DNA from 3 places in the Mycobacterium sp. NGS34 genome. Region 3 is predicted to be linked to each of the others. Evidence: riboswitches for the same ligand, from Rfam matches in the RefSeq annotation. Region 3 holds a riboswitch; each other region holds the start of a gene.

Region 1 (9,936 bases), on a different contig from region 3:
GTTCGCGCCGTCGACCCCCAACCGGGCGAAACAATCGCCGTTTCGGCGGCCGCCGGCGGAGTCGGCGGCCTCGTCGTGCAGCTATTGGCCCTGCGCAAGACGGTGGTGCTCGGCATCTCCGGCCCGGGCAACGCCGACTGGCTGCGCGCACACGGCGTCACCCCCGTCGAATACGGAGAGGGCCTGGCCGACCGGCTGCGAGAGGCCGCGCCCGACGGGATCGACGCGTTCATCGACCTGTTCGGCCCCGACTACATCCAGCTCGCATTGGATCTCGGCGTCGCGCCCGAACGGATCGAGACCATCATCTCGTTCCAGAAGGCCGGCGAGGTCGGCGCCAAAACCGAGGGCAGTGTGGACGCGTCGACGCCGGAAGTGCTTGCCGAGATGGCCGACCTGATCGCTACGGGCGCCATCGATTTCGAGGTAGCAGGAACCTACTCGCTGGACCGCGTCGCCGATGCGTTCGAGGAACTGGAAAAGCGCCACACCCGCGGCAAAATCGTTCTGCTGCCGAACGGTTCACAATGACGTGGCCGGCCCGATGACTCCGGCCTGCACGATCTTGATGATCACGAACACGACGGCCACCACCAGATAGCCGCGCAGGGTAAGCAACCCGGCCCGCCGGATCGGCGACATCGTCGGCCGGTCGAGCACGGCGAGGTTGGGGGTCTGCCAGTGTGCCCGATCCTGTCGGCGCACGGCCCGCCGTTCGGCGCGCGTGAGGAGCGGTGCGTCCTCGAGCTTCTCGACCTCATTGGGATCCAGGCCACCGCCGAGCGCCCCCGCGATGGCTTCCGCGTCCCGCAGGTCGCGATGCCGCCGGCCGGCGATGATCGAGACGGCACCGCCCAGAATGCCGAGCGCGGCGCCGGCCGCGAGTCCGGCCTCGATGGTGGCCGTGGACAGACCAGGGAAGAACGTCGTCGCCGTCAGGGCCAACGACAAAACCACCAGACACCACACGACGGTCCACGCGACGATGTTCTGCCGCACCGTGTTTACCCACGGTCCGAGCACCGCGCGGTCGTTGCAGAGCAGGACCAGGAACACCGTCGCCGAGGGCAGCAGGACACCCGCGAGGGCCTGCACGCCCTGGGTCACCAGGCCGAGGATGTGGTCCGGGCTGAACGCGACCCCGGCCGACACCGCGAGCAGCACGGCGTACCCGCCGTAAAACAGTGGGGCCTCGCTGATCTTCCAATGCAGCGAGTGCCGCTTGCCCAAGGCGTCGCCGACGGCATACGTGGTGGCCAGCCCGATCGCGTTGGCACCGATCAAAGACGCGTCCAGCAAGATGATCGCGAACAGCGCGCCCACCGTGCCGCCGAGGTGCCGGGACAAGCCCGAGGCGACCGCACCCGCGTCGGTGAAGGCACCGGCGTCGGCGGTGCCGGCCAACCCGAACGCCGTCACCGCCATCAAGGCCGTCGCGCCGGCCATCACGACGACGATGCCAATGATCAAATCGGCTCGGGCGTAAGCGATCCAGCGGGTCGTGATGCGCTTGTCGACCACGTTGGACTGCTGAAAGAACAGCTGCCACGGCGCGACCGTGGTGCCCACTATCGCGACGACGAGCAGCAGCACGGTGGAGTTGAGGCCGCCCGGGAACTGCGGCACCAGTCCCCCCGCCGTTGCGTTCAGCGTGGGGTGCGCCATCAATACCAGCGGAACGATCAGCACGTTCACCGCGATCAGCAGGAACATCAGGCCCTCCCAGCGGCGGAACGACCCCCCGGCCACCACGGCGAACAACAACACCGCGGCGGCCGGGATCGCGATCGCCTTGGGACAGCCCAAGAACCCGAGTGCCAGTGATACGCCGATGAATTCGGTGACGATGGTCAACGCGTTGAGGATCAGCAGATCACCGACGCTGAAGGCGCCCCAGAACTTGCCGAAGCGCTCGAAGATCAGCCGCGCGTGGCCGACCCGGGTGACCGCGCCCAGCCGCAGCACCATCTCCTGATTCACGTACAGCACCGGGATCAGCAGTGCCAACGTCCACAACAGACCCATGCCGTAGTTCTGCCCCGCCTGGGCGTACGTCGCGACGCCGCCGGCGTCGTTGTCGCCGACCATCACGATCAGCCCGGGGCCGGTGATGACCATCAGTGTCCGCAGCCGCCGCCAGCGGCGGCCGGTGCCCCCGCCGTCGCGGCGGATGCGGCCGAACGCGCCGACGATGTCGCCGGCGTGCGCCGAATCCAGCACGGCTTGGACCGGCGCCTCGGTGCGTGCGCCGCCCTCGAGCTCCGCGGAAATCGACGTCATCGAATCCTCGCTATCTCAACCAAGTTCGGCTCGGGTCGGCGAATCAGCGGCGGGCGCTGTCCGACGGGTGCGCGCCCAACGATGCCGAGATAACCGCAATCGGCATCCGCGAGACATAGAGGTTGGCCCGCTCCTGCGGGGTCAGCGCGCTGCGCGCGTGCAGCTTGCTGACCAGGAGGCGGCCGATGCGCAGCATCGACCGGCCGCGTCCCCGCTGAGGACCGGTAGGACGGTGTGTAACAACAAAAGCCATGATCGTCTCCTGTCGGGAGGTCCGATCGGCCCGTGGCATACGCTGGCCGCCCGCAAAGTGCTTGACGCGCAGCGTTATCGAGCACCCGAGAAATCAGGCGGCGGAGAGAATGCCGGAACCGGATCGGGACAAGACGGAATTGGGATACGGACTGTCGCCGGGACTCATCTCGCCCTCACCTCCTCACGGCCGGGACACACGCGGGTGTCGTCACAGTCACCTGAACGGGAGGAAGCGAAATGACCGGCGAAAACCGCCGGTCGCACCCCTCTCGTCGGAGCTTCGGCACTGCACGGCGTATCCGGTGGTCCCGGAAGCCACTTGGGCTCAACCCTTGGGTCCGGGAAGAGCTGTCCTGACCCGGGGCGTCTCTCGACGTTCGGGGTCAGTGGCCTATATCCGTGCAGACGCCTCACCTACCGAGGTGCTTGCCCGTCCATCTTGCACCGCGACGCAATGCGCGTCAAATTGCTTTACGCAACCATTACGTTGGTTTCTGTTAACCCAACGGGCCCATCTGCCGCCGCGACTACCCTCGAAACCATGGCTAATACTTTGCAGGCGCACAGGGTCGCGACGGTGCTCGACCGGATGTACACCGAGACGAAGAACCAGATGTCGACGTTGCGTGAAAAATTCAGCGATTTCGACCGACCGATGAGCGCGCAGGAGCGCGCCGACGCCATGAGCGAGTTCTACATCCCCGTGACGCCGGAGGCCGGTCGACTGCTCTACGCCCTGGTGCGGGCGACCCGGCCGACGACCATTGTCGAGTTCGGCATGTCCTTCGGAATCTCCGCGGTGCACCTGGCCTCGGCGGTGCGCGACAACGGCGCCGGCCGGGTGGTGACCACCGAGCTCAGCGCCACCAAGATCGCCGCGGCCAGGCAGACGTTCGCCGAGACCGGCCTGGACGACGTGATCACCATCCTCGAGGGAGACGCGCTGACCACGCTGGAAAAACTGGACAGTGCCGTCGATTTCGTCCTGCTCGACGGGTGGAAGGATCTCTACCTGCCGGTGCTCGAACTGCTCGAACCGCGCCTGTCGACCGGTGCCCTGATCGTCGCCGACAACGCCAGCGCCGCGGACATGCGGCCCTATCTCGACCGCGTGCGTGACCCGGACAACGGATACGTCAGCTTCAACTTCCTGGTCCGGGAGACCGACAGCATGGAAATCAGCTGCCGCACGGGCGATTAACGGTCATCTCAGGGATTCCTCGAGCCAGGGCGTCAGCCATTTCACCCCTTCAGGGGTGAGGTGGACGCCATCACTGCGCACCTTTATGCCGTCGACCTTGGCCGTGTAAACCCCGTCCGGGCATAACTTTTTGTTCAGGTCGAGGACCTGGACGCCGCCGCGCTGGCCAACCGTTTTGCGCAGCATGGTATTCCACAGGTTGACGCGATCGGGCTGGTCCTCCGGATACAGGCGACCGTCCGGCTTCTCGCCGCCCCGGCTGTACGGCACGGTCGCCACCACCAGACGAACACCGTTGGCGCTCAAGATGTTCAGCGCCCGCTGCAATTCGCCGTTGAGGTAGGCGTCGAAGGTCGGGTCACCGATATGGGTCCATTGCCCCTCGTTGACACGATCGACGGTCTCCCACCGGCCGATGATCAGCAGCGCCACGTCCGGCTGATCCTGGCCGAGCTGCGCCGACCACCTGATGGGCCAGCCGTCGCATTCCGGTCGCTGCTCAAGGGTTTGGCCGATGTACCGGTACGGCGTGCCGCGCACCAGGCTGCAGCCGATGACGGTGTGGTCGAGGAACGCGAACCCGGGCGTCGGCGGGAGGTAGTGCATCCAGGTCCACCCGATCGAATCGCCGAACACCGAAACGGTGAAGGGCCGGTGGGGATCGCGGGGTGCGGGCCGGCCGGCGCCGGGCGGGGACGGCGACACCGCGGCCACCGCCGAGACCCCCGGCGGCAGGCCTTCCCGCAAGCCGGGCCCGGTGCCCACCGGGATCACCAACAGCGTCACCGCGGCGGCGCTGGCCACGGTGGCCGCCGCGAGCGGCAGTAGCGGCACCCGCGCCGGCCGCCACCGCCGGATCGGTTGTTCGATCAGCCACCACGAGGCGGCGGCGACGACCACCGTGGCGCCACACCGGGCGGCGAACAGCGGCAGGCCGGACCATCCGGTGCGTTCTCCGTTGAGGGCCAGAAAGATTGGCCAGTGCCACAGGTACACGCCGTAGGAGATGGTGCCCAGCCACACCAGGGGGCGCAGGGCCAGGATGCGGGCGACGGCACCACGCTGCTCCATCGCCACCGGGGCGACCACGACGACGGATGCGACCGCGACGCCGATCAGCAGGCCGTGCCGAAACTCGCCGGCGCGGCCCGACGCGAAGTGGGTCGCCGCCGCCAGCCCCGCCAGACCGAGTAACGGCAGAACACGGGCGACCCGGCGCCCCCACCGGGTCCGGATGAGGCACCAGCCGCGGTTCATCGACGGCCAATCCCTAACCAGCAGTGCCGCCGCCGCGGCACCGGTGAGCAACGCCTCCGCGCGGGTGTCGGTGCCGAAATATATTCGGTCCCGGGTGGAGTCGGAGGCCAGGACGATGGCGAGCGCCGCGGAAGCGAGCGCGCCGGCGGTGGCGATCAGAAAGGTGGCGAACCGCACCCCGCCGACGGTGGCCCGCCTGAAGTAGCGCCTGGCCCGCGCGGCGAGCAGCAGGGTCACCCCGATCAGCAGGACCGGCCAGACGAAGTAGTACTGCTCCTCCACCCCGAGCGACCAGGTGTGCTGCAGCGGCGACGGCGGGGCGCCCTGGGTGAAATAGTCGGTCTTTTGGGCCACGAACCGCCAATTCGCGACCCAGAGGAACGCGGCGATCGCGTCGTCGCGCAACCCGGTGAGCGACTGGCTGGGCAGGAGTTCGCGGGCCGCGCCCACGGTGAGCACCATCAACACCAGGGCCGGCAGCAGCCGTCGCGCCCGCCGGATCCAAAAGCCGGTCAGCCCAATGCGACCGGTGCGCTGCAGCTCGTCCAGCAGCAGCGCGGTGATCAGGAATCCGCTGAGGACGAAGAAGACGTCGACGCCGATGAAGCCGCCGCCCACGCCGGGGATGCCGCCGTGCCCGACGAGCACCAGGGTGACCGCGATCGCGCGAAGCCCGTCCAGCGCCGGGATGCCGTTGCGCCGCTCCGGTTGATCCCAGATCGCGAGCCGGCCCACCCGGCGCACCGGGGCGACCCATCGCGGCCGCCGATCAGAACGCGCCGGTGCGGGGTGCCTCCCGCCCGGCTCAGTGTCCGCGGTTAAAGCGCCCTGGCCACTTTGTCGCCCGGCGCCAAGATTGATGCCGATACGTCGCTGCCCCTCCTCTTGATCGCAGCCAGCCTAGTTGCGAGGCAGCCCGGATACGCGGAAGACACGCGCGCTCGAAGCCGCATCAGAGGGGAAATCGGTTGCGGATCCCGTTGAAGCGTTCCCACATCAAAGCGGTGCGTTCGGCGGCGGTGACGCGCGCGGTTTCCGGGGGCAACGCCTGCGCCAGTTCGGCGTGTTTGGCGAGCCGGGTGGTCAGCGTCGCGGGCTGGCCCGCGAGCATGTGGCGGTAGGTCAGGTTCCCGCGTTCGAATCCCTGGGTGTCGATCCAGTTGTGAAAGCCCGGGTCCCGGTGGGCCAGAATCAGTCTGACTTTGCCGTCGTCGTCGACCGATGCGCGGCTCGGGGTGTAGCTGACCGGCCGGTAGAGGAAGTCCATGCTGGTGAAGTAGGCCCCCATGTTCGTGATCATCCACAAGCCCTCGTGGGCGTCGAACTCCACGATGAGGGCCTCGTCGGGGCCGAGTTCCCAGTACATGTTGGCGGCGGTCCGGCCGCGTTTGCCGTCCGCGTCGGATGCGTCGGGGCGCGGAAACCGGTTCGGATGTTCACGGTCGACGCCGCCGTGGGTGAAAGGGAACTCGGGCCAGTCGCTCATCAGCCCGGTGACGAAATCACCGGCCCAGCGCATGGCCGCAACCATGGTGGCGGGAGTGGGCAGCGGCTTCGGCGACGTCATGTCGACGCGCTCGATCCGCATCCGGGCGGGGTTCTCGTCCCAGCGGTCGAAGCCCTGGCGGATGAACAGCTTGCGCGAATCCGCGGTGGTCGGCAGCCAGTTCGGGCCGCGCTTCGGGCCGCCGATGTAGAGCTCGAAGGTGCCGTCCGGCTCGACACGGAGTTGGTGCCCGAACAGGTTGACCTCCGGCACATCGCCGAACGGCTCGTGCAGGACACCCGGACCGCCGGGACGCGTGCCCTGCACGGTGATGTTGAAAAAGGGTGCGGTGCCGCGGGTTCCGGTGATCCGGTAGGTGGATTCGCCGTCGATCCACGCCTGTTGATAGGTGAAGTCGGCGCAGTCTCCGCCCAGCTTGCGGGTCGGGTTGCAAAAGGCGTGCAGCACCGGGTAGCGGGTGTCGCGGGTTTCCAGGGCCAGATCGAAGGCCTGCCCCAGGTTCTGGGTCAGGAAGCGAAACGCGTCGGCGCGCTGCAGGCCGGAGGTCGCGTTCAGATCTTTGAACGCCCGCTTGCCGGCGGCCTGCAATCGCGCACAGAACTCGACCCACGCCCGGTCGAGTGCCGCGTCGTCTGGTCCATCGCCGAAAGCCATCGCGCCCCTGCCTCTCTCGGCTTCTCAGCCGCCGAGTCCGTCGAGCATCGCGCTCACCGTCGCGCACGCCCGCGCGGCCGCCGCTAACCTGCCCTCCGCGTCGATGCGCGGACCGAGCAGTTCCAGGTCGAAACCGAATCGATAGCCCTCGGCCAACGCCTGCGCCACGAAGGGTTCGATCGGGATCGCGCCGTCGCCGGGTACCGCGCGGGCCGGCAGGGCCCGGTCCCCCAGCACGTAGTCGCTCAATTGGATCAGTTGCGTGCGGGGGAGCGCCCGTCGCAGCAGGCCCGCGAGATCGGCTTCGGCCCAGCAGTGAAACAGGTCGATGCAGATGCCGATCCCCGCCTGCTCGGCGAGGGTGATCGTGTCACGCAGGGTGTGCGCGAGATGGATGTCGGCGTAGAGGCTCGACGCGTTCTCGATGGCCAGGCCGACGCCGGCCTGCTCCGCCTGTCGCACGCACGGCTCGACCGCGCGACAAAACCGCTCGGCCGCCCGCTCCCAGGTGAGCCCGGTCCGGCCGCCGGTGAGCATGTAGATGCATCGCGCACCGGTGGTGGCGGCGGCGTCGATCAGCCGGGACAGGTCTTCGGCGCCGCCGAACAGGTGGTAGACCGCCTCGACCGCGTAGCCTTCGGCTCGAATCAGGTGAGCGAAGCCGGGGTCGAGCAGTTGCGTGTCGAGGACGCTCAGGTGGCGCAGGCCGAGGGCGGTCCAATTCTTCTGTAGTTCAGCGGTATCCGCTCCGAGGAATGTCACGTTGTGGACCGAGAGCCGTTCGCGCGCGGTCATGTCAATCGCGCTTTTCGATGCTGACCCCGAATCGTTCCCGGAAGGGCGCGAATTCGGCGTGCAGGTCTTCGAGGTTCTCGCCGATGTCGGTCAGCAGCCTGGTTGAGTACCGGAACTTTCCGTAGCGGTCGCCGCGATTGTTGGCCAGGTAATCACGCATCGACGCCTCGGCCGCACCGGTGAGGGCCCGCCCGCAAAAGGCGTAGTAGCGTCCGACCGTCGCGACCGGGTCGGCGATGAAGTCGGTGTAGGGGATGTGCAGGATCCGCGGATCGTCCACCATCGGGTTGGACATGGTGTTGGCGATGCTGGCGCGGGTCATCTCGAGGTGCTTCTTCGCCTCGACCGTGAGATCGATCGGGCCGACGATGCCGTCGAGGATGTCGGCCATCATCATCGTGCGCGACGCCGCCACCTGGACCGGGTCGCGATGCAACCACAGCAGGTTCGCGTCTGGATACGCATCGAAGAACTCCTCGAGGCGAAAGCCGTGGAATCCCTTCAGCACCCAGTATTTTCGGGGCCGGCGGTACTGGAACTGCTGCAGCATCGCCTTGTGGAGGCGGTATTGCGCGGCCGGGTCCGTCGGCAGACCGCCGACGAGGGTCTGCATCGGCACCCGCCACCACGCGGTGGGGGTCATTACCCGAAAGTCGAAGGCCCAGGTGCGCTCGTCTTCGGGGAGGCCGTCGCCGAGCATGTCGTTGTACGGGTGGCTGAGCAGCCACTTGGGCATCTTCGCGTTGATCTCGCGCCAGTCGGCGTCGGCCCGGGCCCGACGGGGGTCGTCCGGGCCGGCGAGGCCGGGCGGCGGCGACGGGTACATCACCTCCCAGAAGCGCAGCGCGCGTGCGTGCGGGTCCACCGCCATCAGCGCGTGCATGAGCGTGGTACCCGACCGCGGCTCCCCCGTCACGAACATCGGATGGTCGACCACCTCGGCAGGGATCGGGTAGCGGTTGCGGTCCTCGATCAGCTCCAGCCGTGACGTCAGCAGCCAATGACAGACGCGTTCCGCCTGCTCAATGCCGTTGGCGTCCATGCCGATATCGTTCAGGTGGTCGACGGCCAACCGGAATCGTTGCGGCAGTGTCGGGTCGCCGTAGTCGTCCAGTCCCGTCTCGGCCCGTGCGCGGGCAAGCATCGCGTTCGCGTCGAGCCCCGCCGTCATGGTCGGCCGCCACACAAGGCCAACAGTTCGTCTTCCGTCTTGCGGACGTTGGCCGCCGACGCGGCGCTGAACTCCAGTCCGGCCATCGCCCCGTAATCCAGGATCTTGGGGACGCGCAGCCCTGCGTCCACATACGACTTGATGATTCGGGCGACCTGTGCGGGGGTGCCGTGCGGCACGACCGCCCGGATCGCTTCGGGCTTGACCCGGCCCAGGAAGTCGACGATCCGTTCGCGCGTCAGCGTCGTGGGGTCGATGTCGTGGAACCCGCCCCAGTCGTCGCCCATCGGATGGTCGAAGCCGAAGCCGCGCAGCACGTCCGCCGACACCTGCAGCAGGAACGCGGCCACCAGCGGGGCGCGGACGATCCGCTCGATCGCCTCGTCGTCTTCGCCGATCAGGCAAACCTGCACGTAGCACGGCGTGATCGCCATCGGGTCGCGGCCGGCCCGTTCGGCCGATTGCCTTACTACGCCGAGCATCTCGGCGTAGTGCTCGGGCGTCCAGGCCCCGGCCGGCCACCAACCGTCGGCGTAACGTCCGACGATGTCGAGCATCCGGGGCCCGCTGGCGCCGATCCAGATCGGCGGGAAGCGCCCGTCGTACGGCTCGGTGTCGAGCCGGCCGTGATTCAGCCGGTAGAAGCGCCCCTCGAAGTCCACCGGCCCGTCGCTGTCCCAAAACAGGCGGATGACTTTCAGCGCCTCCTCGAAGCGGCCGACGGGTCGGGCGAAGTCGAATCCGTAGGGCACGATGTTTTCGCTCTCACCGCTGCCCAGGCCCAGGATGAATCGACCCCGGGACAGGTGATCGATG
Region 2 (9,936 bases), on a different contig from region 3:
CAATCGATTTCGGCGACCCCGGGCGGGTGGTGATTCTCGCGGCGATCGGGGGCCGGGCGCCGATTTCTATGAGCTTTCTATTAATTTCCAATGGGTGAGCGGTTCGCATTGCCGGGCGTTCGCACCGGTGCCACCATGATCCTCAACGCTCATCGCCGAGCGCAGTTTCCCCGCGGAAATGGGTCTTGAGAAGGGGATTTAGGTCTATCGTCGCAAGACGCCTAGAAATCAGGCGGCTTTGCCCTACGCATGGTTTTCGCCGGGTCTCGTCCCGATTCGGGCAACCATGGCGCCCGTCCGTGAGCGCCTCGGGCGATGACGGGAGGTGGGCGCACTGGCCGAATTGACTGTTAACGCATGAGAACAACGACCGTTTCTTTCCGATCCGGTCGCGGCGCGCCGCCGCCGTTTGATTCGGCAACACCCGACATCGCTCGGCGGTTACCTGCCCGTAGCCGGGTCGGACTATCCGCTTTTTCGAAGGAGTAGTCCGATGTATTTCTTTGTAACACAACGGAAATCACCGCGCAACGCAGCCATGCTTGCCGCCGACACCGTGACGGCCGGTTAAGGGAGGTGTTGGCAATGGATTTCGGAGCACTACCACCGGAAGTCAACTCCGCCCGCATGTACGCCGGGCCGGGCTCGGCGCCGATGATGGCCGCCGCGACGGCCTGGGCCGCGCTCGGTGCGGAGCTCGGTTCGACGGCGGCGTCATACGACTCGGTCATCACGGGGCTGACGAGCGAGGAGTGGATGGGGCCGGCCTCCGCGTCGATGGGCGCCGCCGCGGCGCCCTATGTGCAGTGGATGACCAGCACCGGGGCGCTCGCCCAGCAGGCGTCCGCCCAGGCGGCGGCCGCTGCGGCGGCCTACGAGGCGGCGTTCGCCATGACGGTGCCCCCGGCGGAGGTGGCGGCCAACCGTGCCCTGCTCGCGGCGCTGGTTGCGACCAATTTCCTGGGTCAGAACACGCCGGCGATCGCCGCCACCGAGGCGCTGTACGGCGAAATGTGGGCCCAGGACGCGGCGGCGATGTACGGCTATGCCGGGAGTTCGGCGGCGGCCTCGACGCTGACGCCGTTCGATCAACCGGCGGAGACTACCAATCCGGCCGGGCCGGCCGCGCAGGCCTCGGCGGTCACGCAGGCCACGGGCACGGCGGCGGGCACCGGCAGCCAGACGATGGACCAGCTGTTGTCCGCGATCCCGACTGCGCTGCAAGGGTTCTCGTCACCGCTGTCGACTGTCGCGAACCCCGCGGCGGCCATCCCGGGGCAGGGGCTGCTCGACGCGATCCTGAATTTCCTGGACGGCGCGGACGGCAACGCGATCGGCACGTTCTTGAACTCGTCGTTCGTCAACGGATTCGTCTCCGCAGGCTACGTCAGTCCCGCCATCATCGAACCGGCTGTCACGGCCGGGATGTCGGATATCAATGCGGTGGCGGTCTCCTCGACGCCCGGGGCCACCGCGCTGCCACCGATGGGCGCCGGCGCCGGGAACCCGGGGTGGTTGCCGCTGTTGACGCCCGGGGCCGCCCCGGGAGGCATAGCGGGCGACCTGAGCGCAGCGATTTCGGGCGGCACCAACCAGGCGGCGTTGGTCGGGCGATTGTCCGTGCCGCAGGCCTGGACGGCCGCCGCGCAGGTGGAGAACCACGCGGGGGCGACCTTCGCCGGCGGTGGCTGGACCAACGCGGTCGGTCCGGGCGCCGGTGCCGTGGGAGCGGGGCCGGGACCGATACCGGGTATGCCGGGCATGCCCGCCGCGACGGCCGCGGGAGGGTACGGCCACGGCCCGCGTTACGGCTTCCGCGTGACCGTGATGCCGCGCCCCCCGGCCGCGGGATGACGGCCGAATCGTTGCGAACGTGTGGCAGCTGGTTTGACTGATCCGCTGCCCGGGTGCCACCATGGCCTCTGCAAGCACCTCGCTAGGTGAGGCGTCTGCACGGATACAGGCCACTGACCTCGAACGTCGAAAGACGCCCAGGGTCAGGACAGCTCCTCCCGGCTTAAGGGTTGAGCCCAAGTGGCTTCCGGCTCAGATCGGATACGCCGTGTGGTGCCAAAGCTCTGACGAGAGGGGTGCGGCCTCCGGGAGTTTCAGCCCGGGACCTTCACCCCGTGTGCGAGTCGAAGGAATCCCCGTGTGCCCAGGCCGTGAGGAGGTGAGAGCGAAATGAGTCTCGGCGATAGTCCATATTCCAGATCGACCATTTCGATTCGATCCGGCCCCGGCCCCTTTCTGACCGTCTGAACGGCTCACCCCGCCAGACCTCGTACCGACGCGTCCGCCTAGCGGATCGCGCCCGTGGATTGCGCTGAAAACCAGTCATCATTGCCGGCCGGCCCGGGTCACCCTCTATCCGTGAGGAGTAGTCCCATGTCGCTTGTCTTCGCACGCCCGGCCGCGCTCGCTGATGCGGCCCACGAATTCGTCACAGCCACAACATATTTCAGCAGGCACGCCACTCCAGTCGCGGCGCGCTAGGGGAGGGGGCCGACGATGACCGCTGCACTCGACTTCGCAATCCTCCCACCGGAGGTGAACTCCGGCCGGATGTACTCCGGGCCGGGCTCGGGCCCGATGCTGGCCGCCGCCTCGGCCTGGCATGGGCTCGCCGCCGAATTGCATTCCACCGCAATGTCTTACGGCGCGGTACTGACGGCTCTGACCGGTGAGGAATGGCACGGCCCGGCCTCGCTGGCGATGGCGGCCGCCGCCGCGCCATACGCGGCCTGGTTGGGCACGACGGCCGAGCAGGCCGAGCAGACCGCGGTACAGGCCGAGGGCGCCGCGGCGGCGTACGAGGCCGCGTTCGCCGAGACGGTGCCCCCGGCCGTGATCGCGGCCAACCGTGCCCAGCTGATGGCGCTGATCGCCACCAACATCCTGGGTCAGAACACGCCGGCGATCGCGGCCACCGAGGCCCAGTACGCCGAAATGTGGGCCCAGGACGCCGCCGCGATGTACGGCTACGCCGCCTCGTCCGCCGTCGCGACCCAGTTGAGCCAGTTCAGCGAGCCGCAGCGGACCACCAGCCCCAGTGGGCCGAGCGCCCAGTCGGCGGCGGTGGCCCAGGCCGTCGCCACCCCGGCCGGCGCTCAGCAGGGCACCATGTCGCAGCTGATGGCCGCGCTGCCCTCCGCGCTGCAGGGGCTGGCGTCGCCCGCGTCGTCGCAGACTCCTGCGTCGGAGGTCATGGGGCTCCTGACCGGGTCGGGGTCGGGATCCGCCACGCTGGACAACCTTTGGGCCCAGTGGGGACCCAACGCCAACATCTGGAACACCGCCTTCTCATCCGGGTTCTACATGCCCAGCAACACGCTGGCCCCGTTCCTGAGCCTGCTGGGCCAGGGGGCCGCCGGCGACGCGGCCGACGCGGCCGGCCAGGCGATCGACGGCGCGATCGGTGAGGCGGTCGCGGGCCCCGCCGTCGGGGGCGCCGTCTCGACCGGGCTCGGGCACGCGCCGACGATCGGCGCGCTGTCGGTGCCGCCGAGTTGGACCGCGCCCGCGCCGTTGGCCGGGCCGCTCGCGTCGTCGCTCGGTGGAACGCCGATGGTTGCGCCCCCGGCGATGGCGGCCGGCATGCCCGGGGTGCCGATCGGAGCCACGGGCGCACAACCCTACGGGCGCGCAGTGCCGCAGTATGGCTTCCGTCCCACCTTCGTCGCTCGCCCCCCGGCGGCCGGCTAGGACCGGTCGCAGGGCGCCGCCTCACAGGTCGCGCCCGCGCGGATTGAGCTTTCCGCAACCTCGCGATCACACCGCCGGGCAGCGCTGCGGCGCGGTGGCCACGGCGAATCGACCCCCGCCGCTCACAGCAAACTTCCAGCAGCAAATCAGCGTTCGGCCAGCAACGAATGCGTACGCTAGGTGAAATTTAGGGGAGCACCAGATGACGACAAACCATCGATTCGGCGACGTTGACCTGCCGTGACCGGGCGAAAGCGAGGGCAAACGGGCCCGGAGAGGTCGGCACAACACTTGCCGGCGGCGACGGTGCCGTCGGCTCGAGCCGGTTTAGATGCGTCGCATAAGAATTGCGGTCGACGTGCGGGCCCGTGGGCAAAATGCGCGCCACGCATGCGCCGACATTTCACACTCTGACATGACAAATATGTTAATTGCTTAACGTTGTTCAATAGCGACGACGCGTTTCATTAATTGCAGAGGTTGACTATCGCCGAGTCGCCGGAACGCCGCGGCCCGGCGATAAGGTCTGTTTACGCATGGACAAATTAGGCGGCATTTCTGGATGGTTGCTGAAAATTGCCTACTAGTAGACTGGACAATGGTTTCCGCACAGACATGTGGTAGCTGATGAGCAGCATCCTCACAGGCGCAAGCCCGCTGTGACACCTGTCGTTTACCTTACTATTACACGCCAGGAACGCACGATGAATACGTTGCAATCACGATGATCGCTACATAAGGCAGCGGCGCCTGATCGATCGGGCGGGCCGCCGCCTCTGACCCTTTTTCACTAGGAGCGTGGAACCCTGTTGCCGTCATACACGTCAAATCAACGCGTGAATTCAACAGCGGATTCCATGGATTCCATTAGAGCTGCCGCACGGTTGCGGACGCGGCCGAAAGCCGCGCCTACCATGGCGGCCACTTAGGGGAGCGGGAGGAAATAGATGTTGGATTTCGGGGCGCTACCACCGGAGATCAACTCCGGGCGGATGTATGTCGGCGCGGGGTCGGGGCCGATGCTGGCAGCCGCGGCAGCCTGGGACGAGTTGGCGATGGAGCTGCAGTCGACGGCCGCCTCGTACGGTGCCACGATCGAGAGCCTCGCGACCGGGCCGTGGACCGGGCCCTCCTCGATCGCGATGGCAGCGGCGGCGGCGCCGTATGTGGCCTGGATGAGCGCCACCGGCGCGCAGGCCGAGGAGGCGGCCAGCCAGGCAAAAATCGCCGCGGGCGCCTACGAAACGGCCTTTGCGGCCACGGTGCCGCCGCCGGTGATCGCCACCAACCGGGCCCTGCTGATGACGCTGATCGCCACCAATTTCCTGGGCCAGAACACCCCGGCCATCGCGGCCACCGAAGCCCAATACGCCGAGATGTGGGCCCAGGACGCCGCCGCCATGTACGCCTACGCCGCCTCGTCGGCGACCGCGTCGCAGCTCACCGCGTTCACTGAGCCGCCGCAGACTACGAACGCCGCGGCCGCGCCGGCGCAGGCGGCAGCGGTCTCCCAGGCCGGAGGGGCGAGCGGCCTGAATATCGGCACGCAGCTGTCCCAGCTGATCAACTCCCTCCCGACCGCGCTGCAAAGCCTCGGTAGCGGCCTGCTGAATTCGCCGACGACGGGGTCGACCAACCTGTTGTCCGGGCTCGCCCTGCCGCAGTTGGTCAACCTGCCGCCGACGTCGTCCTGGCCGGCGGGTCTGGGAACCGACCTGGCGAACTGGAACACCATCATGTCGACCCTCACCGGGCCCTACTCCCTGCAGGGATGGACGGCGATACCCGGCGGCCCGTTCCTGTCGTTCGGGCAGGCCTACGCCTGGGGCCAGAACGGGCAGGGGGCCGCCGCCTATCTGGCCGGTCCGAAGGCCATCTCCGGGGCGTTGGCGCCGCTGACGCAGGGTGCCAGCGCCGTCAAGCCGATGTTGAGTTCGGCCGTCGGCGCGCAGGGCGCCATGGGCAAGGCGGCCCTGGTCAGCGGCCTGTCGGTGCCGCAGGGCTGGACCGAGGCCGCCCCCGCGATCAAAACGCTCGCCCAGGTGCTGCCGGCCAACGCGGCGGCCGCGCCGATCGCCTCGCTCGCCGGCGAGGAAGGCGTCTTCAGCCAGATGGCCCTGTCCAGCCTGGCCGGACGCGCGGTCGGGGCCGCGGCCTTCCAGTCCGCCGGCGCCGGCGGCGCGACCGCGGCCTCGCTCGGTGGCGTCGTCGCTGCCGATCCCGCGGCGGCCACCATCATCGTCATCCCGGCCATCGAGGAGTGACCATGTTTTACGCAGCATTTCCGCCCGAGTTCAACTCGGGAAGGATCTACGCGGGCCCCGGATCGGGCTCGCTGCGCCAGGCCGCCGCCGCCTGGGAGGGGCTGGCCAGCGAACTGCAGTCCACCGTTTCCTCCTATACGTCGGTGATCGACAGCCTGACCAGCGGCGCGTGGGTGGGCCCGTCCTCGGTGAGCATGGCCGCCGCGGTGACTCCTTATCTGGCCTGGATGCAGGGCACCGCCGCGCAGGCCGCCGAGGCCGCCACCCAGGCCACCGCGGCGGCAACGGCCTATGAGACGGCGTTTTCCGCGCACGTGCCGCCGGCGGAGATCGCGGCCAACCGCAGCCAACTGGCGCAGCTCGTGGCGACCAACGTCTTCGGGCAGAACACCCCGGCGATCGCGGCGACCGAGATCCAGTACGCCGAAATGTGGGCCCAGGACGCGCTGGCCATGGACACCTACGCCGGCTCGTCGGCGGCCGCGGCCGACGTCACCCCGTTCACCGAGGCGCCGCAGATCACCAACGCGGGCGGGTTGGCCGGCCAGGCGGCGGCGCTGACCCAGGCCGCCGGCACCTCAGCCGGCAGCGCGCAGTCGATCGTCTCGTCCCTGTCGTCGTCGCTGACGACGGCGGGCGGGCCGTTGTCGGCACTGCTGCAAACCGGCGCCAACCTGAGCACCTCCTACACGACCACCGTCAACGGCCTGCTGAACGGCCTGTTCGGGCCCAGCGGGGCCAGCACCTTTATGGCCCTGTACAACGCGGTGAAGGTCCCACTGGGCTTCACCACCCAGTTCAACGACATCGGGCTGCTGACGAACTTTCCCGTGTCGCAGTTCCTCAAGTTCGCGCCGCCACCGGCCTACGCGGCGCTCCCGAAAGACGCCCTGGGCGCCGGGCTCGGCGCGCCGAATTGGGGGCGCGGCTGGCTGACGAGTTCGGTCTCGGCGGGCATGGGCAACGCCGGCACTCTCGTCGGCCACCTGTCCGTCCCGCCGAGCTGGGCCACCTCCACCCCGGCCATCCGCACGGTGGCCGCCGCGCTGTCGGCCGCCGGGCCGGACGCGGTCCCGGCCGCCGCGCTCGGGGAGGGTGGGTTGCTCAGCGCCATGTCGGTGGCCGGGATGCTGGGCAGCGCCTTCGGCGCCGGGGCCCCCAGCGCGCTCAGCGGCGCCGGCGTGCGCGGCCGCATCAAACCCATCAAGGACCTCAAGGACGCCCACTCGCCGGAAAACCTCAAGCGGCTGGTGGCCCAAATATCCGAACAGCCCGAAAGCGTGCAGCACCACAACGTCGACCAGGAAGGCCTCGACGCCCTGCTCGAGCAGCTGGCGAAGAAGCCCGGCATCCACGCGGTGCACCTCAGGAAGGGCGACAGGCCACAGGTCGTCCCGTCCGACGCGCAATCGGGTTAGGGCGCAACAGAATTGGAAGGAGACGAATGAAGAGACTACTAACGCTCGCGGGCGCCGTGACCATGACGGTCGGCCTGGCCGTGCCCGCGCACGCCGATCCGCCCCCGCCCCCGCAGGGTGACGATGCCGGCTTCCTGGCCGCGCTGCACCAGGTCGGCATCAGCTACTCGAGCCCGGACGCCGCCGTCGCGTCGGCCAAAGCCGTGTGCACGTGCCTCAACAACGGCGAGTCGGGCCTCGAGCTGGTGCACGACGTGAAGACCCACAACCCCGGCATGGACATGGAGAACGCATCCAACTTCGCCATGATCTCCGCGAAATTCTATTGCCCGCACCAACTTTCCAAGGCCTAGCACCGGATGACCCGCCGGTTGCGGCACAGTGACGACCAGGCGACCCGATCCGGTGCGGTCCACCTGCCGTTTACCTGAGCGTGCTTAGCTGCCGCCGTCCGACGGGGGAGGGAGGTGCGCTGTCATGACGACGTTGAGCGTCGCCGAATTCGCCCTCCGGCTCGGCGTCGGGGTGGGCTGTGGCGCCCTGATCGGGATGGAGCGGCAGTGGCGGGCCCGCATGGCCGGGTTGCGCACCAACGCGCTGGTGGCCGGCGGCGCGACGCTGTTCGTGCTCTACTCCGTCGTCACCGAGGACAGCAGCCCCACCCGGGCCGCGTCCTACGTGGTGTCCGGGATCGGATTCCTCGGCGGGGGCGTGATCCTGCGCGACGGCTTCAATGTGCGCGGCCTCAACACCGCCGCGACCCTGTGGTGCTCGGCCGCGGTGGGCGTGCTGGCCGCCTCGGGCCACCTGGTCTTCACCGCGATCGCGACCGGCGCCGTGGTCGCCATCCACCTATTCGGGCGCCCGCTCGGGCGGCTGATCGACCGCGAAGACGCCGCCGAGGAAGACGAAGGCCTGCAGCCCTACCTGGTGCAGGTGGTCTGTCGCCCGAAGTCCGAAAAGTACGCCCGCGCCCACATCGTCCAGCACGCCGGCGGCAACGACATCACGCTGCGCGGCATCCACACCGGGCACGCCGCCGACGACGAACTCACCCTGACCGCGCACCTGCTGATGGACGGCCCCACACCGGCCAAGCTCGAGCGGTTGGTGGCGGAGCTCTCGCTGCAGCCGGGGGTTCGCGCGGTGCAGTGGTACGCGGGGGAAAAGGCACAGGCGGACTGACCGACTCGGTGCGCTCAGGGGCGCGCCTGCAGCTCCGGCGCGGCTGCGGCCAGCAGCTCGGCGCGGCTGCCGCTCAGCGGGGGGTAGATCCGCCTCGCATTGATGGTCTGCTTGGTGGCCTTGGCCTCGGGCCCGGTCGAAACCACCCTCCGATCCCACCCCTCGGTGTAGACGGCTCCCGCCGGGCCAAGATCGAGAACCGTGACGTACCAAGGGATTCGAAGTGCCAGCATCGGCTCGTCGAACAGGTCGCTGATGACGTTGTAGCCGGCGTGGCGGCCCATCGGACGCCCATGTTGACACGACATCACCGACAGGTGGTCGTCGTCCATGCGCGCTGCCGCCACGTCGCCGGCGGCGAAAACACCGGGCACACCGACCACCCGCAGGTAGTCGTCGACCTGCACCCGGCCCAGTCGGTCGAGCGGCACGGCGAGTTGCTCGGTCAGCGAGCTCGCCCGCATGCCGGCGCACCACACCACGGTGGCCGCCTCGAGCTGTTCCCCCGAGGACAGCGTCACGCCCCGCTCGGTCACCTCGGCGACGCCGGTGCCCGTTCTGATCTCGACCCCATTGTCGGACAGGGCCCGTTCGATCACCGGACGCGCCGAGGACCCCATGTCGGAGCCCACCAGAGGGTTGCGGTCGACCAGGACCACCCGAGGAGGGATTCCTCGCCGAGAAAACAAGGCGCGCAGCCGAATTGGCAGCTCGCTGGCCGCCTCGATGCCGGTCAGTCCGGCACCGACCACGACGACGGTGGCCGCCGCGGGCGTCGGCGAGTCGCCGGCGAGTTCGCGCAGGTGGCGCTGCAGCGAGACGGCGCCGTCGTAGGTGTCGACGTCGAACCCGAACTCCCGCAGCCCCGGGATGGCGGGCTTGACCACGTGGCTGCCCGACGCCAGCACCAGCCGGTCGTACCCGTACGTGGCGCCGCTCGACGTGGTGATCGTGCGGGCGCCCGTGTCGATGCCGGTCACCTCGGCGGCGACGTGGGCGACGCCGACGGGGTCGAGCAGGTCGGCGAGCGGGATTCGGCAGGGCGTCAGGTCGGCTTCGTAGTTGCGCACCCGGATGTCGTGGAAGGGTTTGCCGCTCACCACGGTGATGTCGACGCCGCCCGGGGGGATGGCGAGCTCGTCGCACCGCCGGGCCGCGCCGAGTGCCGCCCATAACCCGGCGAACCCCGAGCCGATTACCACCACTTCGGTCAAGTGCTCAACACCTCTTTGGTACGTGCCGTTACCAGAGTCGGCCGATGGTCGTAATCTATCGGTGTGAATGCTGTCACCGGGTTCTGGTTCGCGCTGCCCCCGCAGGTACGCGACCCGGTGCTGTTCGCCATCCCGTTCTTCCTGTTGCTG
Region 3 (9,936 bases):
CCCTCCAGCCGGCTCGGGTGCGCTTCCAGCAGCTCGTCGATGTCCTGCGCGGCCGGCACGTCTTCGTCGTCGACGTCATGCAACACGGCCGACGCGCGTCGTGCCTGCACGCCGTCCTCGTTGGTTTCCACGGCGAAGGTGAGCGTGCCGGGCGCCTCCGCGGTGGCGGTGAGGCTGATCTGAGTTTCCTCGTCGAGCATCAGCATCTGTTCGAAGCGGACGTCGCGAACCTCGGATGCGTCACCGAAGACGGTGCGCGCCGCGGCCAGCGCCATCTCGCAGTAGGCCGCACCGGGCAGCGTGGCCGTGCCGTGCACCTGGTGGTCGGCCAGCCAGGGCAGCGTCGCCGTGCCGATGTCGGCCTGCCAGACGTGGCGCTCCGGCTCCTCGGGCAGGCGCACGTGCTGGCCCATCAGCGGGTGCACCGCGACGCTGGAGGCCAGCGCGCGCGAGCTGTGACCCTCGCGGCTCAGCAGCAGCGACCGGTGCGTCCACGCGGGCAGCGGGGCGTCGACCAGGTGCCCGCCCGGGTACAGCACGGAGAAGTCGACCGTGGCGCCGGTGGCGTACAGGTCGCCCAGCAAGCCGCGCAGGCCGTGGGGCAGCGGCTGGTCGCGCCGCATCGCGGCGAGCGCGGCCACCGTCATGTCCAGGCTGCGGGCGGTCTGGTCGACCGCGTGGGTCAGCAGCGGGTGGGGCGACAGCTCGCCGAAGACGCGGTAGCCGTCTTCCAGGGCGGCCTGCACCGCGGCCGAGAACCGAACCGTGTGGCGCAGGTTGTCGACCCAGTAGTTGGCGTCGCAGTAGGGCTCCTCGCGCGGGTCGAACGAGGTGGCCGAGTAGTACGGGACCTCCGGGGTCAGCGGCTCGATCTCGGCCAGCACGTCGTAGAGCTCGTCGAGGATCGGGTCGACCTGCGGCGAATGCGACGCCACGTCGACGGCCACCTCGCGGGCCATAACCTCGCGCTGCTCCCACACCGCCACCAGCTCGCGGACCGTCTCGGTCGCGCCGCCGATGACGGTGGACTGCGGCGAGGCGACGACGGCCACCACGGCGTCGTTGACGCCGCGGGCCATCAGCTCCGAAAGCACTTGCTGGGCAGGCAGTTCCACGGACGCCATCGCGCCGGAGCCGGCGATCTTGGTCATCAGCCGCGACCGGCGGCAGATGACCCGCACCCCGTCCTCGAGCGACAGCGCCCCGGCGACCACGGCCGCCGCGGACTCGCCCATCGAGTGGCCGATCACCGCGCCGGGGGTGACCCCGTAGGACTTCATCGTGGCCGCCAGCGCGACCTGCATCGCGAAGATCGTCGGCTGCACCCGGTCGATGCCGGTGACCTTCTCGGGGGCGGTCAGCGCCTCGGTCACGGAGAACCCGGACTCGTGGGCGATCAGCGGCTCGATCTCGGCGATGGCCGCCGCGAACGCGGGCTCGTTGGCCAGCAGGTCGGTGCCCATGGTGGCCCACTGCGAACCCTGGCCGGAGAACACCCACACCGGGCCGCGCTCCTCCTGGCCGACGACCTCCTGGAACAGGGCGTCACCGTTGGCGACGTCACGCAGGGCCGCCAGCAGCTCCGGGGTGTCGCTGGCCAGCACGGTGGTGCGCACCGAGCGGTGCCCGCGCTTGCGGGCGAGCGTGTAGGCCAGGTCCGGCGCCGCCACCTCGGTGACGTGGGCCTCGACCCAGTCCGCCAGCCGGGCGGCGGTTTCGCGCAGACTGTCGTCCGAGGTGGCCGACAGCGGGAACAGCAGGGTGCCGTCGCGGCCCGGGCGGGTCGCCGCGCCGTTGCGCGAAATGGGCTCGGGAGCCTCCTCGACAATGGCGTGCACGTTGGTGCCGGAGATCCCGTACGCCGACACCGCCGCGCGCCGCGGCTGGTCGCCGCTCAGCGGCCACGGCGTAATCTCTTGCGGCACAAACAATCCGGTGTCAATCCGGGCCATTTCGTCGGGCAGGCTCTCGAAGTGCAGGTTCTTGGGGACCACACCGTGCTGGACGGAGAGAACCGCCTTCATCATCCCCAGCGCACCGGCGGCCGCCTGGGTGTGCCCGAAGTTCGTCTTCGAGGCGCCGAGCACGCAGGGGTTGCCGATGCCGTATACCTCGGCCAGGCTGCCGTATTCGATCGGGTCGCCGACGGAAGTGCCCGTGCCGTGCGCCTCGACCATGCCGACGGTGCCGGCGTCGACGCCGGCCGCCGCGAGCGCCGCGCGGTAGACCGCGGCCTGCGCCTCGCCGGACGGCATCGCGATGTTCATGGTGTGGCCGTCCTGGTTGGCGGCCGTGGCGCGGATCACACCGAGGATCCGGTCGCCGTCGCGCTGCGCGTCGGTCAGCCGCTTGAGCAGCAGCACCACGCAGCCCTCGCCGGAGACGAAGCCGTCGGCCTTGACGTCGAACGCGTAGCAGTGCCCGGTGCCCGACAGCATGCCTCCTGCCGAGGCGGACGCGGACCTGCGCGGCTCCATCATCACGTTGACGCCACCGGCGAACGCGAGGTTGCTCTCGCCGTCGTTGAGGCTGCGGCAGGCCTGGTGGATCGCGAACAGGCCGGAAGAGCACGCGGTGTCGATCGTGACCGCGGGACCGTGCAGGCCGAGCGCGTAGGCGATCCGCCCGGAGGCCATGCAGGAGATGGTGCCGGGGTTTCCGTACGGTCCGTCGAAGGCGTCGGTGGCGGCGTGCACGAATTGGTAGTCGCCGTAGTTCAATCCGACGAAAACGCCCGTTTCCTCGGCCATGGTGTCTTTGGTGAGGCCGGCATGTTCCATGGCCTCCCACGCGGTTTCCATCAGCAACCGGTGCTGGGGATCCATCGCGGTGGCTTCTTTTTCGGTGATGCCGAAGAACTCGGGGTCGAAGTCGCCGACGTTGTCCAGGAACGAGCCCCACTTGCAGACGGACCGGCCCGGCACGCCCGGCTCGGGGTCGTAGTAGTAGTCGACGTCCCAGCGTTCGGCGGGAATTTCCTTGACAAGGTCGTCGCCGCGGAGCAACGCTTCCCAAAAGAGGTCAGGTGAGTTGATTCCCCCTGGCAGCCGGCATGCCATCCCGATGACGGCAACCGGAGTCACGCCTGCCTTATCCACTGTCCTTCACCTCTCCTTGCCTATCCACAAGTTCCTATCACTGCTGCTCGCTCTTATCTGGGCTTCGAGAAATCTCGTCGAATTTTTTTGCGCGAGCTGGCAACTCCGTCGTAACGCGCAAAAAACCCACCGACCCCCGGATCGAAGCCCACCCGTAAGAACATGGCGCGATCCGAAGCGTAGCGGCTCCGCTTCTCACGCGTGGAAAAATCGTGCGAACGTACAAAAATTTAACAATGAGCAGGCCAGGGGCGGTCGACACCGGGCTTGGGGAACCGGCCAGACGCATACTTTTTGGACGGTATTCGCCCATTGCGTCGCACCGGCGTCGCCGCCAGAGGCGCTGTCCGACAAGGTCTCCGGCGTTTACCAGGCCGGACCGGCGCCGACGAGGGGCGTTGTCGGGGCCGAGCTTGGCGAGCGGCGTCAACCAGCCCGACCCGCGGGGGCCGAGGCCGAGACCAAAATTGGACGCACCGATGCGCTGCATCGAGGATGCGTAATCACGCCATGGTAGGGGCTATTGCGAAACTCCGCAGGCAAATCGCTGAAATCTTTAAGATTGCAAGTTAAGTCCTGCCGAAATTGTGTCGAGATTCATACTTTGCCGTGATTGCCGTGCCCGGTTCGAGGCGCCGCGTGGCGTCGGGGGAGCGGCGCGGGCGCCGTCCGGGGACCGATCACGGGCCGATCACGGCGGGCGGGGCTTTGAATTCATTCGCTGGCGACGGCCGGGCGGCGCGACCGGGACGAGCCGGCCCGGCGCCGCCGTCGTCGCGGTATCCCTCGGGGCGCCAACGGCATTCGCACACGCCTGCGCGGGGCCCCTTGGGGCGGAACCGCCGTTTTCGTCGGGCGGCCGGGCGTTGCGGTGTTGGGGCTCCGGGCTTTTCGTCCGTGCTTCCGTCGGTCCGACGGCTCCTGACTACCATTGCCGGTGAACGCGAGGTGTCCACCAGTGGACGGAGTGCTCACACCATGACCCCACCCATCGGGCGAGCCCGGGTCCCCAGACTGCCGCTTGACGTGGCCAAGGCCGCCGCCGACGAGGCCGCGGTGCCCGACTACATGGCGGAGCTCAGCATCTTCCAGGTGCTGCTGAACCATCCACCGCTGGCGCGCGGCATCAACGACCTGCTGGCCACCATGCTCTGGCACGGCAGCCTGGACCCGCGGTTGCGCGAGCTGGTCATCATGCGGATCGGCTGGCTCACCGCGTGCGATTACGAGTGGACGCAGCACTGGCGGGTCGCGTCGGGGCTGGGCGTGAGCGCCGACGACCTGCTCGGCGTGCGCGATTGGCGGTCGTATGAGGGCTTCGGGCCGGCCGAGCGCGCGGTGCTGGCGGCCACCGACGACGTGGTGCGCGACGGCGCGGTAAGCGACGAGAGCTGGGCCGCGTGCGAGCGCGAATTGCACAGCGACACAGTGGTTCTCATCGAGCTTGTCACCGCCATCGGCGCGTGGCGAATGGTCTCGTCGGTCCTGCGCAGCCTCCAGGTCCCGTTGGAGGAGGGCGTGTCCAGCTGGCCGCCGGACGGCCGGTCGCCTTAACCGATTGACTTATCAGTCAGTAACTCTTAGCGTCGGGCGATGCGAACCAGGGCCGCCGAGATGCTCGGCGTTGAATTTCCGATCTGCGCCTTCAGTCACTGCCGCGACGTCGTCGCCGCGGTGACCAACGCGGGCGGGCTCGGCATCCTCGGCGCCGTCGCGCACAGTCCCGAGCGCCTGCACAACGAGCTGACCTGGATCGAGGAGCAGACCGGCGGCAAGCCGTACGGCGTCGACCTGCTGTTGCCGCCCAAGTACGTCGGCGCCGAGCAGGGCGGCATCGACGCCAAACAGGCGCGCGAGCTGCTGCCCGAGGAGCACCGCGCGTTCGTCGAGGACATTCTGTCCCGCTACGGCGTCGCGGCCCCCGCCGAGGAGCCCAGGGCGTCGTCCGGCGGCCTCAACATCTCGCCCAAGGGCTACGAGCCGTTGCTCGACGTGACCTTCGAGCACGACATCCGGCTGATCGCCAGCGCCCTCGGGCCGCCGCCCGCCGACCTCGTCCAGCGCGCCCACGACCGGGACGTCGTGGTGGCCGCGCTGGCCGGCACCACGCAGCACGCGCGGCGGCATGCGGCCGCGGGCGTCGACCTGATCGTCGCGCAGGGCACCGAGGCGGGCGGCCACACCGGCGAGGTGGCGACCATGGTGCTGGTGCCCGAGGTGGTGGATGCCGTGGCACCGGTGCCCGTGCTGGCGGCCGGCGGGATCGCGCGCGGCCGCCAGGTCGCCGCCGCCCTGGCACTGGGGGCCGAGGGGGTCTGGTGCGGCTCGGTGTGGCTGACCACCGAGGAGGCCGAGACGGTTCCCGTGGTCAAGGAGAAGTTCCTGGCGGCCAGCTCCTCGGACACGGTGCGCTCCCGATCGATGACCGGCAAACCGGCGCGGATGCTGCGCACCGCCTGGACCGACGAGTGGGCGCGCCCGGACACCCCCGATCCGCTCGGCATGCCGCTGCAGACCGCCCTGGTCACCGGCTCCCAGGTGCGCATCAACCAGGCCGCCACCAATCCGGAGTCAAAGGCGCGCGAGCTGGCGACGTACTTCGTCGGCCAGGTGGTCGGGTCGCTCGACCGGGTCCGCCCCGCCCGCTCGGTGGTGCTCGACATGGTCGAGGAGTTCATCGACACCATCGGCCGGCTCGACGGCCTGGTCGATACGTGACCAGCGCGGCCCGCCGGCGCCGCGCGGTCAGCGACGAGGACAAGTCGCAGCGGCGCGAGCAGATCATGTCGGCCGCCAAGGAAGTGTTCGCGCGCAAGGGGTTTCACGCGACGACGATCGCCGACATCGCCAAGCGGGCCGGCCTGGCCTACGGCTCGGTCTATTGGTACTTCGACTCCAAGGACGAGCTGTTCCACGCGTTGATGGCGGCCGAGGAGAGCGCGCTGCGCACCCATGTCGTTGCGGCGCTGGGGGTTCCGGCCCGCGACGTCGGGCGAGAGGAGTCGCTTCGGGTCGCGGTGCGGGCGACGCTGGAGTTCTTCGAGTCCGACAAGGCGACGGTCAAGCTGCTCCTGCGCGACCCGTGCGCGCTGGGCGAGCGCTTCGAAAGACATCTCGGCGGGATCTATGAGCGGTTCATCGACGACATCGAAAGCTTCATCGTCGCCGCCCAGGAGCGCGGCGAGGTGGTCAGCGCCCCGCCGCGCATGGTGGCGTACACGCTGGCGGCGCTGGTCGGCCAGCTGGCGCAACGGCGGCTGAGCACCGACGACGACGTCACCGCTGCTCAGGTGGCCGATTTCGTGGTGGCGCTGGTCCTGGACGGGCTGCGCCCGCGGGGCGCCGGGGGCTAGCGCGCCCGCAGCTTGTTAACGCCTGTGCGTTCACGTAATGACTGCATAAAGATTCGGCGACACCGACCAGATCACATTGACCGTGTCGTGGCGGTCGTGCATTATCGGTCGCGTATGCACCTCGTTAGGTGAGGCGTCTACACGAATACAGGCCACTGACCCCGAACGTCCAAAGACGCCCCGGGTCAGGACAGCTCCTCCCGGCTTAAGGGTTGAGCCCAGGTGGCTTCCGAGGAATCGGACACGTCGTGTAGTGCCAAAGCTCTGACGAGAGGGGTGCGGATCTCCGGCATTGGCCGGTTCCTGTACTCCTTTTGGTGCGCGTGGATCGCGCGGGCAACCGCACGCGCGTCGTGACCGTCGAGGAGGTGAGGGACGCATGAGTTCCAGCGATAGTCCGGGTCGAAGTCCGGGCTGTGTTCCGTCCCGATCCGACCTCCGGCGCTTCTCGGCTGAGTCGCCGCAACGCTAATAGGCTTACCGGCCAAGCGTTCTCGGATCGGAACCCCAACGGGATGGGACACGTCAGTCCAATCAAAGCTCTTGTTTTGACTCCATCCGCTCGTTTGGATTCCGAGGAGACGATCATGACCGCAGTTCTGCACGACGAAGTGGTAACCGTCGCGCCCAAGCTGACCGTGGTGCGCGACACGACCCCGGCCCCCGCGCCCGCCCCCGCCCCCAAGAAGGGCACGACCGTCGTCATCAGCGATCCGCTGGTGGACGGCGCCGCCCACTTCCTGGCCATCGGCGTGCGTCACGTGTACGCCGCGCTGTGGCGGGTGGGTGTGCTGGAAGTCCGGGCCTGATGGTGCTCTATTTGCTCCAAGGGGCTACCCGGCCGCAGGCCTGCCCTGAGGCCAGGTAGCCCCTTGGAGCGCGGGGTTTGAGTAGAATCGAGCCACTGGCATCGATCCGGCGATCACCGGGGAGCCTTCGGAAGAACGGCCGGCAGGCCCAGTAGAACCGAACGGGTAGGCCCGTCACAGCCCTCATCGAGCGGTCGCGTGAGAGCGCGGCAAGCGGGGTGGTACCGCGGCGCTCGCGCACCTTGCGCGTCGTCGTCCCCGGCCTGAGTATCGAGGCCACAGGAGACGACACAGATCGTGACCGAGAACGCGGACGTCAAGGCGTACCCGAAGCCGGCCGGCGGGGCGCCCGATTTCCCGGCGCTCGAAGGCGAGGTTCTCGACTACTGGGCCCGCGACGACACCTTCCGGGCCAGCATCGCCCGCCGCGACGGCGCCCCGGAGTACGTGTTCTACGACGGGCCGCCGTTCGCCAACGGGCTGCCCCACTACGGTCACCTGCTCACCGGTTATGTCAAAGACATCGTGCCGCGGTATCGCACCATGCGCGGCTACAAGGTGGAGCGCCGGTTCGGCTGGGACACCCACGGGCTGCCCGCGGAACTCGAGGTCGAACGCCAGCTCGGCATCAACGACAAGTCCCAGATCGACGACATGGGGATCGCCGCGTTCAACGAAGCGTGCCGCGAATCGGTGCTGCGCTACACCGACGAGTGGCGGGCGTATGTGACGCGCCAGGCTCGCTGGGTCGACTTCGACAATGACTACAAGACGCTGGATCCCAGCTACATGGAGTCGGTGATCTGGGCGTTCAAACAGCTGTGGGACAAGGGCCTGGCCTACGAGGGCTATCGGGTGTTGCCCTACTGCTGGCGCGACGAAACCCCGTTGTCCAACCACGAATTGCGGATGGACGACGACGTCTACCAGAGTCGCCAGGACCCGGCTCTGACCGTGGGCTTCAAGGTGGTCGGCGGCGAGCTGGACGGCGCCTTCCTGCTGGTGTGGACGACGACGCCGTGGACCCTGCCGTCGAACCTGGCGGTGGCCGTCAACCCGGACGTCGAGTACGTGCAGGTGCGGGTGGGGGAGCGCCGTTTCGTGCTGGCCGGGGCGAGGCTGGCCGCGTATGCCCGCGAGCTGGGCGAAGAGCCCGAGGCGCTGGGCACGTACCGGGGCGCGGACCTGCTGGGCACGCGGTATGTTCCGCCGTTCCCCTACTTCATGGACACGGCCAACGCTTTTCAGGTGCTTCGCGGTGACTTCGTCACCACCGAGGACGGCACCGGGATCGTGCACATGGCGCCGGCCTACGGCGAGGACGACATGACCGTCTGCGACGCGGCCGGCATCGCCCCGGCCACCCCGGTCGACTCCAAGGGCCGCTTCGACTCCACGGTCCCGGATTACCAGGGGCAGCGCGTTTTTGACGCCAACCCGAACATCATCCGCGACCTGAAGAACGGCAGCGGCCCGGTGGCGGCCAACGGCGCGGTGCTGGTCCGCCACGAGACCTACGAACACCCGTATCCGCACTGCTGGCGCTGCCGCAACCCGCTGATCTATCGGGCGGTGTCGTCGTGGTTCGTCGCGGTCACCGAATTCCGCGACCGCATGGTGGAACTGAACCAGCAGATCACCTGGTACCCCGAACACGTCAAGGACGGCCAGTTCGGCAAGTGGCTGCAGGGCGCGCGCGACTGGTCGATCTCCCGAAACCGCTACTGGGGCAGCCCGATTCCGGTGTGGAAGTCCGACGACCCGGCCTACCCCCGCATCGACGTGTACGGCAGCCTCGACGAGCTGGAGCGCGACTTCGGGGTGCGGCCCACCAACCTGCACCGGCCCTACATCGACGAGCTGACCCGGCCCAACCCCGACGACCCCACGGGCCGCAGCACGATGCGGCGCATCCCCGACGTGCTCGACGTGTGGTTCGACTCGGGCTCGATGCCGTATGCCCAGGTGCACTACCCGTTCGAGAACCGCGACTGGTTTGACGGCCACTATCCGGGCGACTTCATCGTCGAATACATCGGGCAGACGCGCGGCTGGTTCTACACCCTGCACGTGCTGGCCACCGCGCTGTTCGATCGTCCCGCGTTCAAAACCTGTGTGGCGCACGGGATTGTGCTGGGTTCCGACGGGCAGAAGATGAGCAAGTCGCTGCGCAACTACCCCGACGTTTCCGAGGTGTTCGACCGCGACGGCTCGGATGCGATGCGGTGGTTCCTGATGGCCTCGCCGATCTTGCGCGGGGGCAACCTGATCGTCACCGAGCAGGGCATCCGCGAAGGCGTGCGCCAGGTGCTGCTGCCATTGTGGAACGCGTACAGCTTCCTGGCCCTCTACGCGCCGAAAGTCGGTAATTGGCGAACGGATTCGGCCAACGTGCTGGACCGCTACATCCTGGCCAAGCTGGCGGAGCTGCGCGACGACCTCACCGAGTCGATGGACGTCTGTGACATCTCGGGGGCCTGCGAGCAGCTGCGCCAGTTCACCGAGGCGCTGACGAATTGGTATGTGCGGCGGTCACGTTCGCGGTTCTGGGAGGAAGACGCCGACGCCATCGACACGCTGCACACGGTGCTGGAGGTGAGCGCCCGCCTGGCCGCACCGTTGCTGCCGTCGGTCACCGAGATCATCTGGCGAGGCCTGACCTTCGGCCGCTCGGTC

What was found. Region 3 has a riboswitch for magnesium ahead of AC5Y7V_RS22510 (Rv1535 family protein). Riboswitches for the same ligand answer to the same signal wherever they lie in the genome.
Region 1: another riboswitch for magnesium. It lies ahead of AC5Y7V_RS02415 (hypothetical protein); the one in region 3 lies ahead of AC5Y7V_RS22510 (Rv1535 family protein).
Region 2: another riboswitch for magnesium. It lies ahead of AC5Y7V_RS12615 (PPE family protein); the one in region 3 lies ahead of AC5Y7V_RS22510 (Rv1535 family protein).

Annotation. Positions count from the first base shown of each region.
Region 1 covers NZ_JCALDM010000001.1:484,117-494,052, reverse strand. Annotated here, with positions in the region: gene AC5Y7V_RS02425 (NADP-dependent oxidoreductase) at 1-531, shown strand, start outside; gene AC5Y7V_RS02420 (NRAMP family divalent metal transporter) at 523-2,280, opposite strand; gene AC5Y7V_RS02415 (hypothetical protein) at 2,324-2,533, opposite strand; M-box (ykoK) riboswitch at 2,793-2,964, opposite strand; gene AC5Y7V_RS02410 (O-methyltransferase) at 3,077-3,736, shown strand; gene AC5Y7V_RS02405 (acyltransferase family protein) at 3,740-5,737, opposite strand; gene AC5Y7V_RS02400 (DUF1214 domain-containing protein) at 5,946-7,154, opposite strand; gene AC5Y7V_RS02395 (sugar phosphate isomerase/epimerase family protein) at 7,179-7,949, opposite strand; gene AC5Y7V_RS02390 (sulfotransferase family protein) at 7,951-9,120, opposite strand; gene AC5Y7V_RS02385 (LLM class flavin-dependent oxidoreductase) at 9,117-9,936, opposite strand, start outside.
Region 2 covers NZ_JCALDM010000004.1:199,856-209,791, forward strand. Annotated here, with positions in the region: gene AC5Y7V_RS12610 (PPE family protein, SVP subgroup) at 586-1,854, shown strand; M-box (ykoK) riboswitch at 1,926-2,097, shown strand; gene AC5Y7V_RS12615 (PPE family protein) at 2,512-3,705, shown strand; gene AC5Y7V_RS12620 (PPE family protein) at 4,653-5,969, shown strand; gene AC5Y7V_RS12625 (PPE family protein) at 5,972-7,387, shown strand; gene AC5Y7V_RS12630 (DUF732 domain-containing protein) at 7,414-7,740, shown strand; gene AC5Y7V_RS12635 (MgtC/SapB family protein) at 7,865-8,572, shown strand; gene AC5Y7V_RS12640 (NAD(P)/FAD-dependent oxidoreductase) at 8,587-9,786, opposite strand; gene AC5Y7V_RS12645 (sterol desaturase family protein) at 9,850-9,936, shown strand, end outside.
Region 3 covers NZ_JCALDM010000010.1:26,244-36,179, forward strand. Annotated here, with positions in the region: gene pks2 (sulfolipid-1 biosynthesis phthioceranic/hydroxyphthioceranic acid synthase) at 1-3,098, opposite strand, end outside; gene AC5Y7V_RS22495 (carboxymuconolactone decarboxylase family protein) at 4,089-4,652, shown strand; gene AC5Y7V_RS22500 (NAD(P)H-dependent flavin oxidoreductase) at 4,692-5,816, shown strand; gene AC5Y7V_RS22505 (TetR/AcrR family transcriptional regulator) at 5,813-6,451, shown strand; M-box (ykoK) riboswitch at 6,565-6,734, shown strand; gene AC5Y7V_RS22510 (Rv1535 family protein) at 7,039-7,260, shown strand; gene ileS (isoleucine--tRNA ligase) at 7,558-9,936, shown strand, end outside.